Regions from separate parts of the Mesorhizobium sp. B2-4-17 genome, predicted to be linked through region 2. Evidence: predicted binding sites of a transcription regulator. Region 2 holds the regulator's gene; each other region holds the start of a gene.
What was found. Region 2 encodes LexA, which represses DNA repair genes until DNA is damaged. Its sites were predicted from a motif close to TGTTCNNNNTGTGTTCNG; they were not measured.

Region 1 (3,743 bases), on a different contig from region 2:
GCCGTCGAGGTCCGGCACGTCGAACAGGTCGCGGATCGGCCGCTTGATGCGTTCGGCCGCCGCGCCGTCGACATAGGCGCCCTCCAGGAAGGCGAAATGCAGCGGGATCGGCGTGGTCGATTCCGAGACCGTCACCGCCACACCGTGATTGCGCATGATCAGGCGAAGCTGCTCGACGAGGTAATTCTCGAACAGCCGCGGCTGGGTAATCGTGGTGGCGAAATGACCGGGCGTCGGCATATGGCCGTAGGCCTGGCGTGAGTCGACCTGGGTGAACGAACTCGTGGTGACGCCGATCTCGGGATAGAAGGCGCGGTAGCGCTTGCTGCTGTCGCCGCCGGCGGCAAGCGCGGCGAAGGAATCGCGCAGGAATTTGGTGTTGCGGTCGTAGAGCATCTGCAGTGCTGCGACCGCTTTTTCGGCGCTGTGAAAGCTTTGCCGGCCAAAAGGCTCCGGCATGACGACAGATTCGATGGCTTGGGGGTAGATTCGCTTTTCCATGGCTCAATATAGAGACTTGGACGAGCGGTTGGGAGGGGGCTTGCCGCCGAAGCCGCTCAAAGCTGCATTTTTCTTCATCCCCGCTGCAGGCTGACCAGCAGAACCAACCCCACGCCGGACTTCTTCAGCGCCGGCGCCTCGATCGTCGACCCGGTATCGGCGCGCATCATCGGCACGGCCAGGACCGGGGCGGCCAGAAGTATCAGGATGAGCGCCGCCCGCGGCAGAAGCCGAAGGGTCTTGAGGGCGTTGGCGGTGATACGGTCCATGATGTCCGAGCTTTTCTTTTCGAGGTCCGGATACTCTGGTTTCAATGGCGAAGGTTGGTCGGGCAGGCGAGGCGGCAGAGTCTGGTGGCTTCGTCCCAGGAGCGCGCCGGACGGCCCACTTCGGCGACGAGGATGGCGAAGAACATTCCAAACAGGCTCATCAGCAGGCAGACGATGGTGAAGCGGCGGGCGAGCATGGGGTGGTGTCTCCTTCAATGCGCGGGAGAATGCCCTGATGCCTCTGAACCGGCTCTGATGCCGGCGTTCATCTGCGGTTCAAATTGATTGACGGGATCTCGTCTGGCCGCCGCCTTCGGACGGCGGCAGGCCGCGCATAGAGCGCCGGCGCCAGCGCATCGATCAAACGAAAGCGGGGCCTGCCAGGCCCCGCTTTGAGGTCACAAGGAAATGGTCGATCAGAGCTTGTGCCAGGTCTGGCTCTTGCAGATCAGTCCGCCGAGCACGCAACCGCTCATCTTGAGCGAGGTGCCCGACAATGTCGCCTTGCCCGAATAGGTCTTGTCGTTTGCCGGATCGGTGATGCTGCCGGCATATTTGTTGTCGCCGGCCGCATTGAGCGAGCCGATGGTCTTGCCGGCATATTTGCCGGACTTGAGCGTGATGGAGAATGAGCCGCCGCCTGAAATGGCCGCGGTGTCGCCGGCTTGCGTCTTCCAGTTGCCCTCGATCGGATCGGCCCACGCCGTCCCCGCCATGATCAATGTGGCTGCAAGGACCAGGCTCATTTTTCGAAACATGTTCTTCTCCCTATGGATAGCCGGCCGCATGCTCCGCCTCGCCGGTCTGCCGCTTACGCAAACGTAAGCTAATCCAGCTCCCGCCAAAACAAAAGCGGTGCCGCAACGGAAGACTTTGGGATTCTGAAAACGCCTGAATTCGGCTCGTCGGAGAGGAAATGAAAAACGGTCGGCGCTTCGTGTTTGTTTCCCGTGGTTAGCGGAGTGTTGATTCCGCTCCCGCAAATTTTCGTCAAATTTGGCGCAAACCGGCTGAATTGCTGGCTTCGTATCCTTAACGAATTTTCGCGTTTACCTATTGTTTTAGCTTTGTTTTCCTCAAATTAAGCACGCCATTTAACGACGGATTCAAGCCTGCGCGGCATTCTCGAAAGCATCGAAAGAGCAGCCCGGACAAGACAAACGGAGGCAGCTCTCGGGAGCCAGACAGGGGACTAAAATGGCACGTTTTGAAATGCTGGAAACAGGCTTCGGCGCCATGGGGGCAACTGCCCAGGCCGACATTCTTTTCGAACTGGGCATGATGTATGCGACCGGCCGCGATTGCGAGACCGATGTCGTTGCCGCCCACAAATGGTTCAACATCGCCGCCATCAAGGGTTCGGCCCGCGCCGCGGAACTGCGCTCGGAACTGTCTGCGGCCATGTCGAAGGTCGAGATCGCCAGGGCGCTGCGCGAAGCCCGCGAATGGATGACCATGCACTGAGTTTCCGCCAGACGGGGAGATATTGGCCAAGGCCGCGCAAGATGGCCGGGCCGCAACAGGGAAAGGCTGCGCAGACAGTCGAACGACAAGAACAAGAATGCGGCAGGCGCGACAGGCCCAGCCGCGCGACGGACCATGATCGCCAAAAGCGGACTCCGGCTTTCGGACAAGATCAGGGCCGATAGAAGACAGGGACGGCCAAGGTGGGGTTCACGGCGCGGGGGGTTGGGGAAGCAGCCGACAGGCAAAAAAGCCACGACCAGCCGGAACAAGGCTGGCGTGGCTTTTTTGCGTGGACGAGGCCATGCAGGCCCAATCGAGTGACGTCAATGCGCCTAGACAGGTTCGATGAAGGATGAAATTGTCCGGCCTCTCTGGAAGAAGCGTGGCCGGGGCGGCCGCGCGCGAGTGGAGGAGTTCTATTGTCATGAAAAGAATGAGTATTTTGGGCGCGGCCATTTTCGGGCTGATGATGAGTGCGCCGGTTGCGCTCGCCGACGACATCACTTTCGCCGTGGTCGGTCCGATGACCGGACAGCTCGCCACCATCGGCGATCAGTTCAAGCAGGGCGCGCAGGCCGCCGCCGATGCCATCAATGCCGCAGGCGGCGTCAACGGTTCGATGATCAAGCTCGACATCGAGGACGACCAGTGTGATCCGAAACAGGCCGTGTCGGTCGCCAACCGCATCGTCGCCAACGGCGTCAAATTCATCGACGGCCACGCCTGCTCGGGTTCGAGCATTCCGGCGTCCGCTGTCTATGCCGAAGCGGGCTCGCTGATGATGAGCCCGGCGTCCTCGAACCCGGTGCTCACGGACGACGCCGCTAAAAAGGGTTGGTCGACAATCATGCGCCTGTACACACGTGACGACGCGCAGGGCGCCTTCATCGGCCCGTGGATCGCCAAGAAATATGCCGGCAAGAACGTCGTCATCCTGCATGACAAGAGCGCTTACGGCCAGGGCGTGGCGGATGCCGTCAAGTCAACCATGAATGCCGGTGGCCTCAAGGAAGTGTACTACGACGCCATCAATCCCGGCGAGAAGGACTATTCGGCCCTCGTCACCAAGCTGAAGGACCTCAAGGCCGATGTCGTCTATTTCGGCGGCTATCACCCCGAAGCCGGCCTGATCCTGCGTCAGTCGGCTGAGCAGAACCTGAAGTTCCAGCTGATCATGCCCGATTCCATCGCTTCGCCGGAGTTCTGGCAGGTTGCCGGCCCGGCCGGCGAAGGAACCATGTTCGTGTTCCCGTCGGATCCGCAGGCAAAGCCGGAAGCCAAGGCCGCTGTCGAGAAGATCAAGGCCGGCGGCTTTGTGCCGGAAGGCTTCACGCTGTTCTCCTACGCCGTGGTTCAGGCTTTCGCCGAAGGCATCAAGCGCGCCGGCAGCGACGATCCGGGCAAGGTTGCCGAAGCGTTGAAGAATGGTCAGCCAATCAGCACCGTTGTCGGTGAAGTCACCTTCGACGAGAAGGGCGACCTTAAGAATGCCAGCTACGACATCAA
Region 2 (3,743 bases):
CAAAGACGGAGGCGGCCTATCAGCTGCTGCGGCGCGATATTCTGACGACGCGCCTCATGCCGGGTGCGCCGCTCAAGTTGAGTGCGCTGCGCGGCACATATGGCGTCGGCTGGACGCCGCTGCGTGAAGCATTGTCTCGGCTTGAAGCCGAGCGCCTTGTCACTGCCATCAGCAATCGCGGCTTTGCCGTCGCTCCCGTGTCGCGGGCCGAACTCGAGGACCTGGCGCGCGCGCGGATGGTTGTCGAGATGCCCCTGTTCCTGGAATCGATGGAAAAAGGCGACAGGCAATGGGAAGATGCCGTTGTCACCGCTCATTACCGGCTCTCTCGCTGCAAGACCGCGGTTGACGACCCCTCGGATGCGGCCGTCGATCAATGGGACGAAAGCCACGAGGCCTTTCACGCGGCGCTGCTGAGTGCTGCGACGTCCAACTGGCTGCTGCGATTCCGCTCGACGATCGCGGATCAGCTGCGGCGACATCATCGTTTTCTCGGCCTGGCGCCGACTTTGCGGGCAGCGGCCGGCCTCAAGCATGGCTATGGAGAGGCCATGGACGCACTGCGCGAGGCGATCGCGATCGAGCATCACACCGCGATCATGGAGGCGGCGCTCGATCGTGATGTCGAGCGGGCAAAGGCATTGATGACGGCGCATATCGGCTACACGCTGCACGTCTATGTTCACAGCGAAGACAGCAGCGCCAACAACTACACCGCACGCGCCGGCAGCCTGAAAGCGGTTTCCGGATGATTTCGGCGCTTCCGCGCCGTCCGACGCTTACACACGGATCCATCCCCCAAGCGAGCTGGCGAACGTTGGCGTTTTGGTTTCGTTTCGTTCCGCTGGGATGACACTGGGCGACTCCATAAATCCGCCCCGTGCGCCTTTCAAACGACTGAAGCCAAACCTCAACAAGGGGTGGGCCACAGGCCATTAACCAAAACGATTTCAATGCGTGTGTCCGGGGCAGAAATCGTCGGTAAGCGTCGGTTGCCGTTTGTTGCCGGCGGCAAAAATTTCGAACCCCTTAACAAATTCACTAAACTTTAAACGGTTGCGGAACACAACTGGAACAGATAGTGTTTGTTCTGGGTTTGTTTTTCGATTCCGATTCAGACCCTTCGTTCAATGCCTTGGGGGCCGCCATGCTGACGCGCAAGCAACATGAACTGCTGATGTTCATTCATGAACGGCTCAAGGAAAGCGGCATCCCGCCTTCCTTCGACGAGATGAAAGAGGCTCTTGATCTTGCCTCCAAGTCGGGGATCCACCGCCTGATCACGGCGCTGGAGGAACGTGGCTTTATTCGGAGACTGCCCAACAGGGCGCGCGCACTGGAGGTGCTGCGGTTGCCGGATTCGATCGCGCCCGGCCTCAACGCGGCAAAAAAATTTTCGCCAAGTGTCATCCAGGGCAGCCTCGGTCAGGGCAACCTTGGTCGCCAGATCAAGCCGGCGCCGTCGCGCTTGCCCGCGGCCGGCAATGACGACGATGCGGTTCCCGCGGTCTCGATCCCGGTGATGGGCCGTATCGCCGCCGGTGTGCCGATCGATGCCATCCAGCATCAGACGCATTCCATCTCGGTCCCGCCTGACATGATCATGGGCGGCGAGCACTATGCGCTGGAGGTCAAGGGCGACTCGATGATCGAGGCCGGGATCTTCGATGGCGACACGGTCATCATCCGCAACGCCGATACAGCGAGCCCGGGCGAGATCGTCGTGGCGCTGGTCGACGAAGAGGAAGCGACCCTGAAACGGTTCCGCCGCAAGGGAGCTTCGATTGCCCTTGAAGCCGCCAACCCGGCCTACGAGACCCGCATTTTCGGGCCGGACAGGGTCAAGGTGCAAGGCAAACTCGTCGGGCTGATCAGGCGCTACTGAGCAGGCACTGGCGCGCTGGTATTGTCAGGCTTTTTATAGGGCGGCAGGCCCCTCGCCTCGCGCGAGAATTTGCGCTGTTCATGCCAGGGACGGTATGGCCTGTCGACGGCGAAGCTGACGATTGGTGGGCCAGTCGCCGATTGGCGGTCGAAGAAGACCGCAGCACTCCCTTTGCGAGCGAGTTGCCGTTTGGTGACGACGAGAACCAGCGGGTTATGGCAGGCGTCATAGCCAGTCGCGTCGTTGACGACGATCACGTCGGCGAAACCGCAGGCTTTCCAGGTATCCTTGCGGTCTTCGACATGCGCGATAATCGCTCCGGACGGGTGCCTGGCGAGGCAGACGCCGTCGGTGCAGTAGAACGGTGCCCCCGGCGGCAGGTTTACGGCATCGGCAATGGCGAACTGCCCGTCTGTCTTGTTGAACACCTCCGGCACGACGATGCTTTCGGATACCAATGCACGTTTCCAGTTGTCGACGGTGAATTCGTTCGGGCGTGCCCGGCTGACCGCGAGTTCGCCACCGCCGATCGGCACCGCGACCAGCCGGGCATCTTCCGAGATCAGCACATCGGGCGTGCGCGTATCCGACACAGTCAACAGGCCGGCAAGCGCGAACGGGAGTGCGGCGAGCCGCAGCCATGTCGTCGCCATCGTCGCGATGACCAGGGCGACCGTCACCAGCAGCACGGATTGCTGGGAAATCAGCCCGACCGCATCGACAGGAGAGCGTTCCGATATCCACGCCGATATGGCGATCATTGCCGTCAGGCCCTTGCCCATCAGGTAAAGGGATGGCGCATCCAAGCCGAACGGCATGAGCAACGCGCTGGCGACGGCCAGGAACATCACGACCGAAACGATCGGCATGACGGCCAGATTGGCGAACAAGCTGAGCGGCGATACACGCTGGAAATGCCAAATGGCAAACAGCGCCGTGGCGCTGCCGGCAATAATGGATGTCATTGCCACGCCTCCTGTGAGCGCGACGAGTTTGCCCATGAGAAAACCGGCCGGTGTTCGTCTGGGCGGAGGCGTTCTGATCTTCCTCGCGCGATAATCCGCCCAACCGGCATAGGCGCCGACCAGGGCAGCGGTCGCGGCGAACGACATCTGGAAACTCGGTCCGACCACTTCATGCGGCGAGACCAGGATAACGGCGACCGCCGAGATCGCCAGATTGCGCATGGTCAGAGCCGCGCGATCGAACAGAACCGCGATCAGCATCACCGCCAGCATGATGAAGCTGCGTTCGGCGGCAACGACGATGCCCGAAATGACGAGATAGGCAGCGATCGAGAACAGCGCTGCGGCGGCCGCGTATTTCTTCACCGGCCTTCGTGCGGAAGAATCTGGAAACAGCGCGAAGGCGCCGCGCAGCAGACCCATGACCGTGCCGGCGACCAGCGCCATATGCAGTCCGGAAATGGATATGATGTGATAGATGCCGGTTCGCCGCATCGCCTCGTTGATTTCGTCGGGAATGCCGGCGCGCACGCCGACGATCAGTGCCGCTGCGATCTCGCCCTCGGCGCCGCCGACGATACCTGTGATGCGGCCAGCGATGGATTGGCGGGCATTTTCCACCGCAGAGGACAGGCGAGCCGAAAGCGGCATGTCATCGTCCTCGGCTGTGACAATCCTGGGATTGCCGAGAAAAAACCCGCTGCCGCCGATGCCGGCGAAATAGCTGTCGAAGGAGAAATCATAGCTGTCCGGCCGCACCGGACCGGTCGGCGGCAAGAGTTTGGCATAGCCTGATATCAACGAGCCGGCGGTCAATTCCCGCGGTATCTTGCGTGCCGAAAGCCGGACCCTTTCCGGCGCATAGCGCAGTTTCGGCCGGGCGGTGGACGTCA
Region 3 (3,743 bases), on a different contig from region 2:
CATGGCGGCTGGCGACGTGCAGCAACTCGGCCAGAACTTCTTCACGGCCAATATGCGCGCCGCCGACCAGCAGGAATATTCGGGAAGCGTCGCAGCCCTCTCGAGCGCCGCCAGCGGCGGCCCCAGCGCCTACTATATTTCGCTTTCGTCCAGCATCAGCCGTCCCAGCTTCATCAGCGCCCTGCCCCCCTGGCAAGCCTCGCGCTCCACCATGGTCAAGATCGTGCCCGGTGCGCAGGCCTGCGTACTTGCGCTCGATCCTCATGCATCCGCTGCGGTCAACCTGCAAGGCTCGACCAACGTCGCGATGAACCATTGCGTGATCGCCGCCAACTCGGACGCGGCCGATTCCGTCAACAGAGGCGGATCTGCGCTGGTCAGCGCCAGCTGCGTTTCGACCGTTGGCGGCACGTCCGGCCTCTTGCCGCCCAACGCCAGCTTGAGTTGCGGCAATCCGCTCGAACATCAGTATGCGTCGTTTGATCCGCTGGCCAACGTCACCCCTCCCCCTTACACGCTTTGCCAGAACGCACCCAACGGCAAATCCATCACCCTTTCGCCCGGCACCTATTGCGACAAGACATGGTCGGGAAACATCACGCTCAATCCCGGCGTCTACATACTGCGTGGGGTCACCATAAAGCCCGGCGGAAATGGCAGCCTCACCGGCCAGGGCGTGACGATATTCCTGATGGAAGGCGCGCAAATCTACATCAACGCAAATGAACAGGTGACCCTCTCGCCGCCCACCAGCGGCACCTATGCCGGCATCACCATATTCCAGGATCGCGGCAATACATCGCCGCTGACACTGAATGGCGGGGCCGGCTCGGTGATCAGCGGCTTCATCTACGCACCGGACGCGCCGATATTCTACGCCGGCAACTCGGATATGAATTCCCAGGGCGACTGCATCCGGCTCGTCGGCGATACCGTGCAGATGACAGGAAATTCGGCCGTGCAGTCGGATTGCGCGGCGGCGCTCGGAAATCGCGAAATGTATGCGGGCCGCCTGATCACGCTTGTCAAATGAGCCGAGAGAGCCGGCCGCCGGCGGCAAGCCGTCTCTGGAAGCGATGAAGACGGCGTTGCGGGCTGGACATATTGGTTAGGCGGCGATGCTTTTCCAGGTTCAAGCGAAGCAGCTTTCTTCTCTAAGCCAGCGCCGCCCCTCACCTGCCTGCCGGCATCCTCTCCCCGTAGAGTTACGGGGAGAGGATCGCTCATCGCCGATTTCGCCAATCTGCGGGACGCCTTCAACAAATCCGTTCCTTGCTTGACAATGATCCCTTTTTGTTCTTCATTCGTTCGCATCTATCAGCAACTGCGGATGAGCGGTCGGGAATGGAGACGACAGCCACCATCCTGCATGCCGATCTCGATGCCTTCTATGCCTCGGTCGAGCAGCTGCTCGATCCGTCGCTGCGCGGCAAGCCGATCGCGGTCGGCGGCGGCGTGGTGCTGGCCGCCTCCTATGAGGCGCGCGCCTTTGGCGTGCGCGGCGGCATGCCGGGACGCAAGGCGCGCGAGCTTTGCCCGCAGCTGATCTTCGTCGGCGGCAATTTCAGCCACTACCAGCGGCTGGGCGACGCGGCGATCAAGGTGCTCGACGATTTCACGCCGGTGGTGGAGCGGATCTCCATCGACGAAGCCTTCGCCGATGTCGCCGGCTGCACGCATCTGTTCGGCCCGCCGGACGAAATCGCCAAAACCATCCGCCGCCGCGTGCGGGCCGAACTCGGCCTGCCGATCTCGATTGGCGTGGCCCGCACCAAGCATCTGGCCAAGATCGCCTCGCAGGTGGCCAAGCCCGACGGGCTGGTGGTGGTCGATCCGGGAACCGAGCTTGCCTTCCTGCACGACCTGCCGGTCTCGCTGATGTGGGGCGTCGGCCCGGCGACCAGGGCGCGGCTGGCCGAAATCGGCGTCGAGACCATCGGCCAGCTGGCCAGGACGCATAGCGGCGCGCTGACGCGACTGCTTGGCCCCGCCGCCGGCGAAAAGCTCGCCGCTCTGTCATGGAACCGCGACCCGAGAAAGCTGGAGACGAAGCGCCGCGCGCATTCGGCCGGCGCGCAATCGGCGCTTGGTCACAAGCCGGCCGTGGCGCGGGTGATCGTGCCGACTTTGCTGCATCTGGCCGACCGCGTCGCCAGCCGGCTGCGCGCCAAGGCGCGGCCCGGCCGCACGGTGACGGTGCGCGTGCGCTTTGCCGATCTCCGCGCCGTGACGCGCTCGATTACGCTCGACCAGCCGATCTCGGCGACCACCATGCTGGCCGAAATCGCCGGCGATCTCGTGCGCGGCGTGCTTGCCGACCACCCCCGGGAGAAGGTGATCTCGCTGCTGGCGATCTCGGTCTCGCATCTGGAGGAAAGCGCCGAGCTGCAGCTCGACCTGCCGCTCGGGCTTGCCGACGAGAAGCGCCGGCCCGGCACCCAGAAAGGCCTGGCACGCTTTGGCGCCGACCGCGCCATCGACAAGATCCGCGAGCGCTTCGGCAAGCAGGCGGTCGGCTACGGCGCCGTGGCGCTCGAAGCGGGACGTTCGGTGCCCGACGAATTCAGGGAACTGGCGGAAAAGGAGCTGTGAGCGGACGGCGCACCCGTCTCAGCCTCTGATCGCCCTACCCGTCTGCTGCAGCAGCTCAAACGCCGCGAAGCGCTTGGCGTGCCAGCCGGTCAGCGGCGCGTTGGGATGATAGGCTTCGCCGAGTCCCGACATGGCGGCCATGGCCGTCACCAGATCCTCATAGGCTCCAGCAGCGACTGCTCCGAGCATCGCCGAGCCCAGCAGCACCGGCTCCTGCGAGGTCGACGCCACCACAACCAGGCCGGTTGTGTCGGCCAGCAGTTGGCGGACCAATGGGCTTTGGCCCGCGCCGCCGCTGACGACGATCGTATCGACGGCAATGCCCTTTTCGCGCTCGGCGCGCACGATCTGGCGCGCGCCATAGCCAAGACCGCAGATGCCGGCGACATAGAGCGCGACCAGGCTGTCGAGACTGGTGTCGAGATCGAGCCCGGCGATCAGCGCATGTGCGTCCGGATCGGCGAAAGGCGCGCGATTGCCAAGAAATTCCGGCACGACATGGATGCCGCCGGCCAGCGCCGGCACAGCCGCCGCCCCGCCCCGGCTTTCGGCCAGCAGCGACAGCCAGACGCTGAGAGTGAGCCCTGCGCCTCGTGCTTTCTCCGTCGCTTCGCCGGCTGCCGGATGCAAACGCACCAGGTGGTCGATGGCCGCGCCTGCCGCCGATTGCCCGCCCTCGTTCAGCCATAGGCCCGGCACCATGGCCGAGAAATACGGACCCCAGACGCCGTCGACAAAAGCCGGCTCGGCAGTCGTCGACATGGTGCAGGCTGAGGTGCCGAAGACATAGGCCATGCGCGACAGAACACTGCCGGCTGCGCCGCGCGCGCCGACCGTGCCGATACCACCGGCATGCGCGTCGATCAGGCCCGCCGCTACGGCTGTTCCCTCGGCCAGGCCCAGCTCTGCGGCCGCTTGCGCCGTCAGCCCGCTGCCGAGTGCCGCACCGGCTGGCACGATCTCGGTGCCGATGCGCGTGAAGGCCTCGTCGGCGAGTGCCCCAAGGCCTATCTCGCGGAAATATCCCTCGTCCCATCGGTTTTCATGCGCGAGGTAGGTCCATTTGCAGGTCACCGTGCAGACCGAGCGGGCAAGGCTGCCGCTGGCACGCCAGGTCAGGAAGTCGGCGAGATCCAGAAACTGCCAGGCCG
Region 4 (3,743 bases), on a different contig from region 2:
CATGCGCTCCAGGCCCATGCCAGTATCGATCGACGGGCGCGGCAGGTCGATGCGCTCGTCCTTCGTCACCTGTTCATACTGCATGAAAACCAGGTTCCAGAATTCGAGGAACCTATCGCCGTCTTCCTCGGGACTGCCGGGAGGTCCGCCCCAGATATGCTCGCCTCGATCGATGAAGATTTCCGAGCACGGCCCGCAAGGTCCGGTGTCGCCCATAGCCCAAAAATTGTCCGAGGTTGCGATGCGGATGATGCGATCGTCCGAGAAACCGGCAATCTTCTTCCAGAAGCCGGCCGCCTCGTCGTCGGTGTGATAGACGGTGACCAGCAGCTTGTCCTTCTTCAGCCCGAACTCCCGGGTGATCAGGTTCCAGGCAAGCTCGATGGCGCGCTCCTTGAAATAGTCGCCGAAGGAGAAATTGCCGAGCATCTCGAAGAAGGTGAGATGGCGCGCGGTGTAGCCGACATTGTCGAGGTCATTGTGCTTGCCGCCGGCGCGAACGCTCTTTTGGGCGGTGGTGGCGCGCGAATAGGTCCGCTTTTCCAAACCGGTGAAGACGTTCTTGAACTGCACCATGCCGGCATTGGTGAACATCAAGGTCGGATCGTTGCGCGGCACGAGTGGGCTCGAGGCCACGACCTCATGGCCCTCCTTGCGGAAATAGTCGAGAAATGTCGACCGGATCTCGTTCACGCCACTCATGACTGCTGCCTTTTCGCGAAAACGCCGGCACAGCCGGCGGAAAACTGGTCTCTGCGTCTTAGAAAATAGACTTGGCCTTTTAGCGGGCACGCCCGACCCTGTCCAGAAACACGGAATTGGGCCAATCCAGGAGCTTACCGGTCTGCCGAAAACGAAAACCGCCGGCTCGAAGGCCGGCGGTTTGGAACGCGGTACTAAAGAACTCGGTTACTTAAGCATCAGGTGATAGGCTGAATTTATGGCCGAACTCTGGCCATTGCCCTACATCGCGCCGGCTTCGTCCTCAAAACCGTCTTCGCCACCTTCAGAACCGCCATTTTCAAGGAATTTCTCGGCGATCAAGCCGGCGTTCTGCCTGAGCGCCAGTTCGATCTCGCGCGCGGTGTCGGGATTGTCGCGCAGGAACAGTTTTGCATTCTCGCGGCCCTGGCCGAGGCGTTGCGAATTGTAGGAGAACCAGGCGCCCGACTTCTCGACCACACCAGCCTTGACGCCAAGATCGACCAGTTCGCCGGTCTTGGACACGCCTTCGCCATACATGATATCGAACTCGACCACCTTGAAGGGCGGCGCCAGCTTGTTCTTGACCACCTTGACGCGGGTCTGGTTGCCGACGACCTCGTCGCGGTCCTTGACCGAGCCGATGCGGCGGATGTCGAGGCGCACCGATGCATAGAATTTCAAAGCGTTGCCGCCCGTGGTGGTTTCGGGCGAACCGAACATGACGCCGATCTTCATGCGGATCTGATTGATGAAGATGACCATGGTGTTGGAACGTGAGATCGAAGCGGTCAGCTTGCGCAGCGCCTGGCTCATCAGCCGGGCCTGCAGGCCGGGCAGCGAATCGCCCATCTCGCCCTCGATTTCTGCTCGCGGCGTCAACGCCGCCACCGAATCGACCACCAACACGTCGATGGCGCCGGAACGCACCAGCGTATCGCAGATCTCCAGCGCCTGCTCGCCGGTGTCGGGCTGCGAAATCAGCAGGTTTTCGAGATCGACGCCGAGCTTGCGGGCATAGACAGGATCGAGCGCGTGCTCGGCATCGACGAAGGCGCAGATGCCGCCCTTCTTCTGGGCTTCAGCCACGGTGTGCAGGGCCAGCGTCGTCTTGCCAGAGCTTTCCGGCCCGTAGATCTCGATGATGCGGCCGCGCGGCAGGCCGCCGACGCCGAGCGCGATGTCGAGGCCGAGCGACCCGGTCGGCACTGTTTCGATCTCGACGACCTGCTCGTTGGCGCCGAGCCGCATGATCGAGCCCTTGCCGAAAGCCCGCTCGATTTGCGACAGCGCCGCATCCAGAGCCTTTGATTTGTCCACTGCCTTATCCTCTACAAGCCGCAAAGTATTCTGAGCCATGATACATCACCCCTTGGTCGTCAATGAAGGCCGGACAATCCGCAATCCCTGTCATTTTGTACCTTTTTTGTTCTCATTTGGCAAGGGGAGACAACCAACTGAAAAACAAGAGATATCCTGATCTGTTCTTTTTTTGTCTCGCAGACCGAGGCAGCGATGTCCTCGCATTGGGCCAGACGGCTCGATTGTATCGATCCGCCGAATCGCTGCCTTGCATGCGAAGCTCTGTCGCGCAGTGTAGCGCTTGTGTGGCGCCAATAACAAAGGTCATATCGCCGCCATGGTGAAATCCGCGAAGATACTGGCCGTGGGCGGCGCCCATATCGATCGGCGTGGCCAGGTGGCCGGCCCGTACGTGCCAGCGGCGTCCAATCCCGGCACAATGCGCGAGGATGTCGGCGGCGGCGTCTTCAACGCGTTGCGCAGCACGGTGCGCCGAGGTGTCTCGGCTTCGCTGCTGTCGGTGCGCGGCGGCGATGCCGCGGGCGATATCGTGTCACGCGGTATAGCGGAAGCGGGCATTAAAGACCTGTCGGCAGTGTTCCTCGATCGCACCACGCCGAGCTACACGGCGCTGATTGACCGCGAGGGCGAGTTGATCGTCGGCTTTGCCGACATGGTGCTTTATGATCTGGCCTTCCCCAAGCAGATCAGGCGCTCCAAGATGCGGGAGGTGGTCGCCAACGCCGACGCCATCCTGTGCGACGCCAATCTGCCGGCGTCGGCTCTGGAGCGGCTGGTCTCGCTCGCCGCCGGCAAACCGGTTTTCGCCATTGCCATTTCGCCGGCCAAGGTGACGCGGCTGATACCGGTGCTCGGCGAACTGGCGCAGCTCTTCATGAACCGGCGAGAGGCCGTTGTACTGGCTGGCGTCAATTCGAGTGCCTCCGAGCGAGAGATGATCGACGGGTTGCGATGCAACGGGCTTGCCAGTGGCGTGGTCACGGCAGGCAGCGCGCCGGTGCTGGGCTTCGATGAAGCAGGCGCTTTTTCGATCCTGCCGCCTGCCCCGAGGAAAGTCGCCGATGTCACCGGCGCCGGCGACGCGCTAGCGGGTGCGACGGTCGCGGCGCTGCTGCGCGGCCTGCCGCTGCGCCGCGCCCTGCGCGAAGGCGTCGCGGCGGCAACGCTGGCTATCGAAAGCACCAATGCCGTGCCCGAATTCACCGCGGCAAGCTTCGCGGAAGCGCTGGCCCTTGTGCCGGATGCGCGGGAAGTGGCATGAGACCGGCAAATTCATAGCGCCGCAGGGACGTTCACGCGTCCTGATGGATGCGCCGCGATTGGAGATTCGATTTGACCCCAGAGACCGCCCGCCCCTTTATCGATGTCCACGCTCCCGTGGCGCAAGCCCTGGCCGCCGGACGCCCGGTGGTGGCGCTGGAGAGCACCATCATCACCCATGGCATGCCCTACCCCGACAATGGCGCCATGGCGGCCAATGTCGAAAAGATCATCAGCGATGGCGGTGCCGTGCCCGCGACCATCGCCGTGGTTGGCGGCCGCATCAAGATCGGTCTTTCCGACGGCGAGCGTGAATCGCTGGCCATGACCGGCGATGCCATGAAGCTGTCGCGCGCCGACCTCGGCTTTGCAGTGGCGCAAGGGCGCACCGGCGGCACCACGGTCGCCGCGACCATGATCGCGGCGCATATGGTGGGGATAAAAGTGTTCGCCACCGG

Region 1: a site for LexA is predicted at 1,828-1,845, ahead of FJ548_RS03380 (sel1 repeat family protein). Genes of this name have one in related genera too.
Region 3: a site for LexA is predicted at 1,284-1,301, ahead of dinB (DNA polymerase IV). Genes of this name have one in related genera too.
Region 4: a site for LexA is predicted at 2,119-2,136, ahead of recA (recombinase RecA). Genes of this name have one in related genera too.

Annotation. Positions count from the first base shown of each region.
Region 1 is NZ_VFUX01000002.1:351,276-355,018, forward strand. It holds gene FJ548_RS03365 (AMP nucleosidase) at 1-459, opposite strand, end outside; gene FJ548_RS03370 (hypothetical protein) at 576-770, opposite strand; gene FJ548_RS29745 (hypothetical protein) at 812-967, opposite strand; gene FJ548_RS03375 (DUF2147 domain-containing protein) at 1,187-1,528, opposite strand; gene FJ548_RS03380 (sel1 repeat family protein) at 1,968-2,234, shown strand; gene FJ548_RS03385 (branched-chain amino acid ABC transporter substrate-binding protein) at 2,662-3,743, shown strand, end outside.
Region 2 is NZ_VFUX01000006.1:75,603-79,345, reverse strand. It holds gene FJ548_RS06830 (GntR family transcriptional regulator) at 1-752, shown strand, start outside; gene lexA (transcriptional repressor LexA) at 1,148-1,885, shown strand; gene FJ548_RS06820 (ComEC/Rec2 family competence protein) at 1,879-3,743, opposite strand, start outside.
Region 3 is NZ_VFUX01000010.1:23,390-27,132, forward strand. It holds gene FJ548_RS09880 (pilus assembly protein TadG-related protein) at 1-1,033, shown strand, start outside; gene dinB (DNA polymerase IV) at 1,345-2,592, shown strand; gene FJ548_RS09890 (FGGY-family carbohydrate kinase) at 2,611-3,743, opposite strand, start outside.
Region 4 is NZ_VFUX01000053.1:27,215-30,957, forward strand. It holds gene alaS (alanine--tRNA ligase) at 1-702, opposite strand, end outside; gene recA (recombinase RecA) at 964-2,061, opposite strand; gene FJ548_RS28680 (carbohydrate kinase family protein) at 2,342-3,286, shown strand; gene FJ548_RS28685 (pseudouridine-5'-phosphate glycosidase) at 3,358-3,743, shown strand, end outside.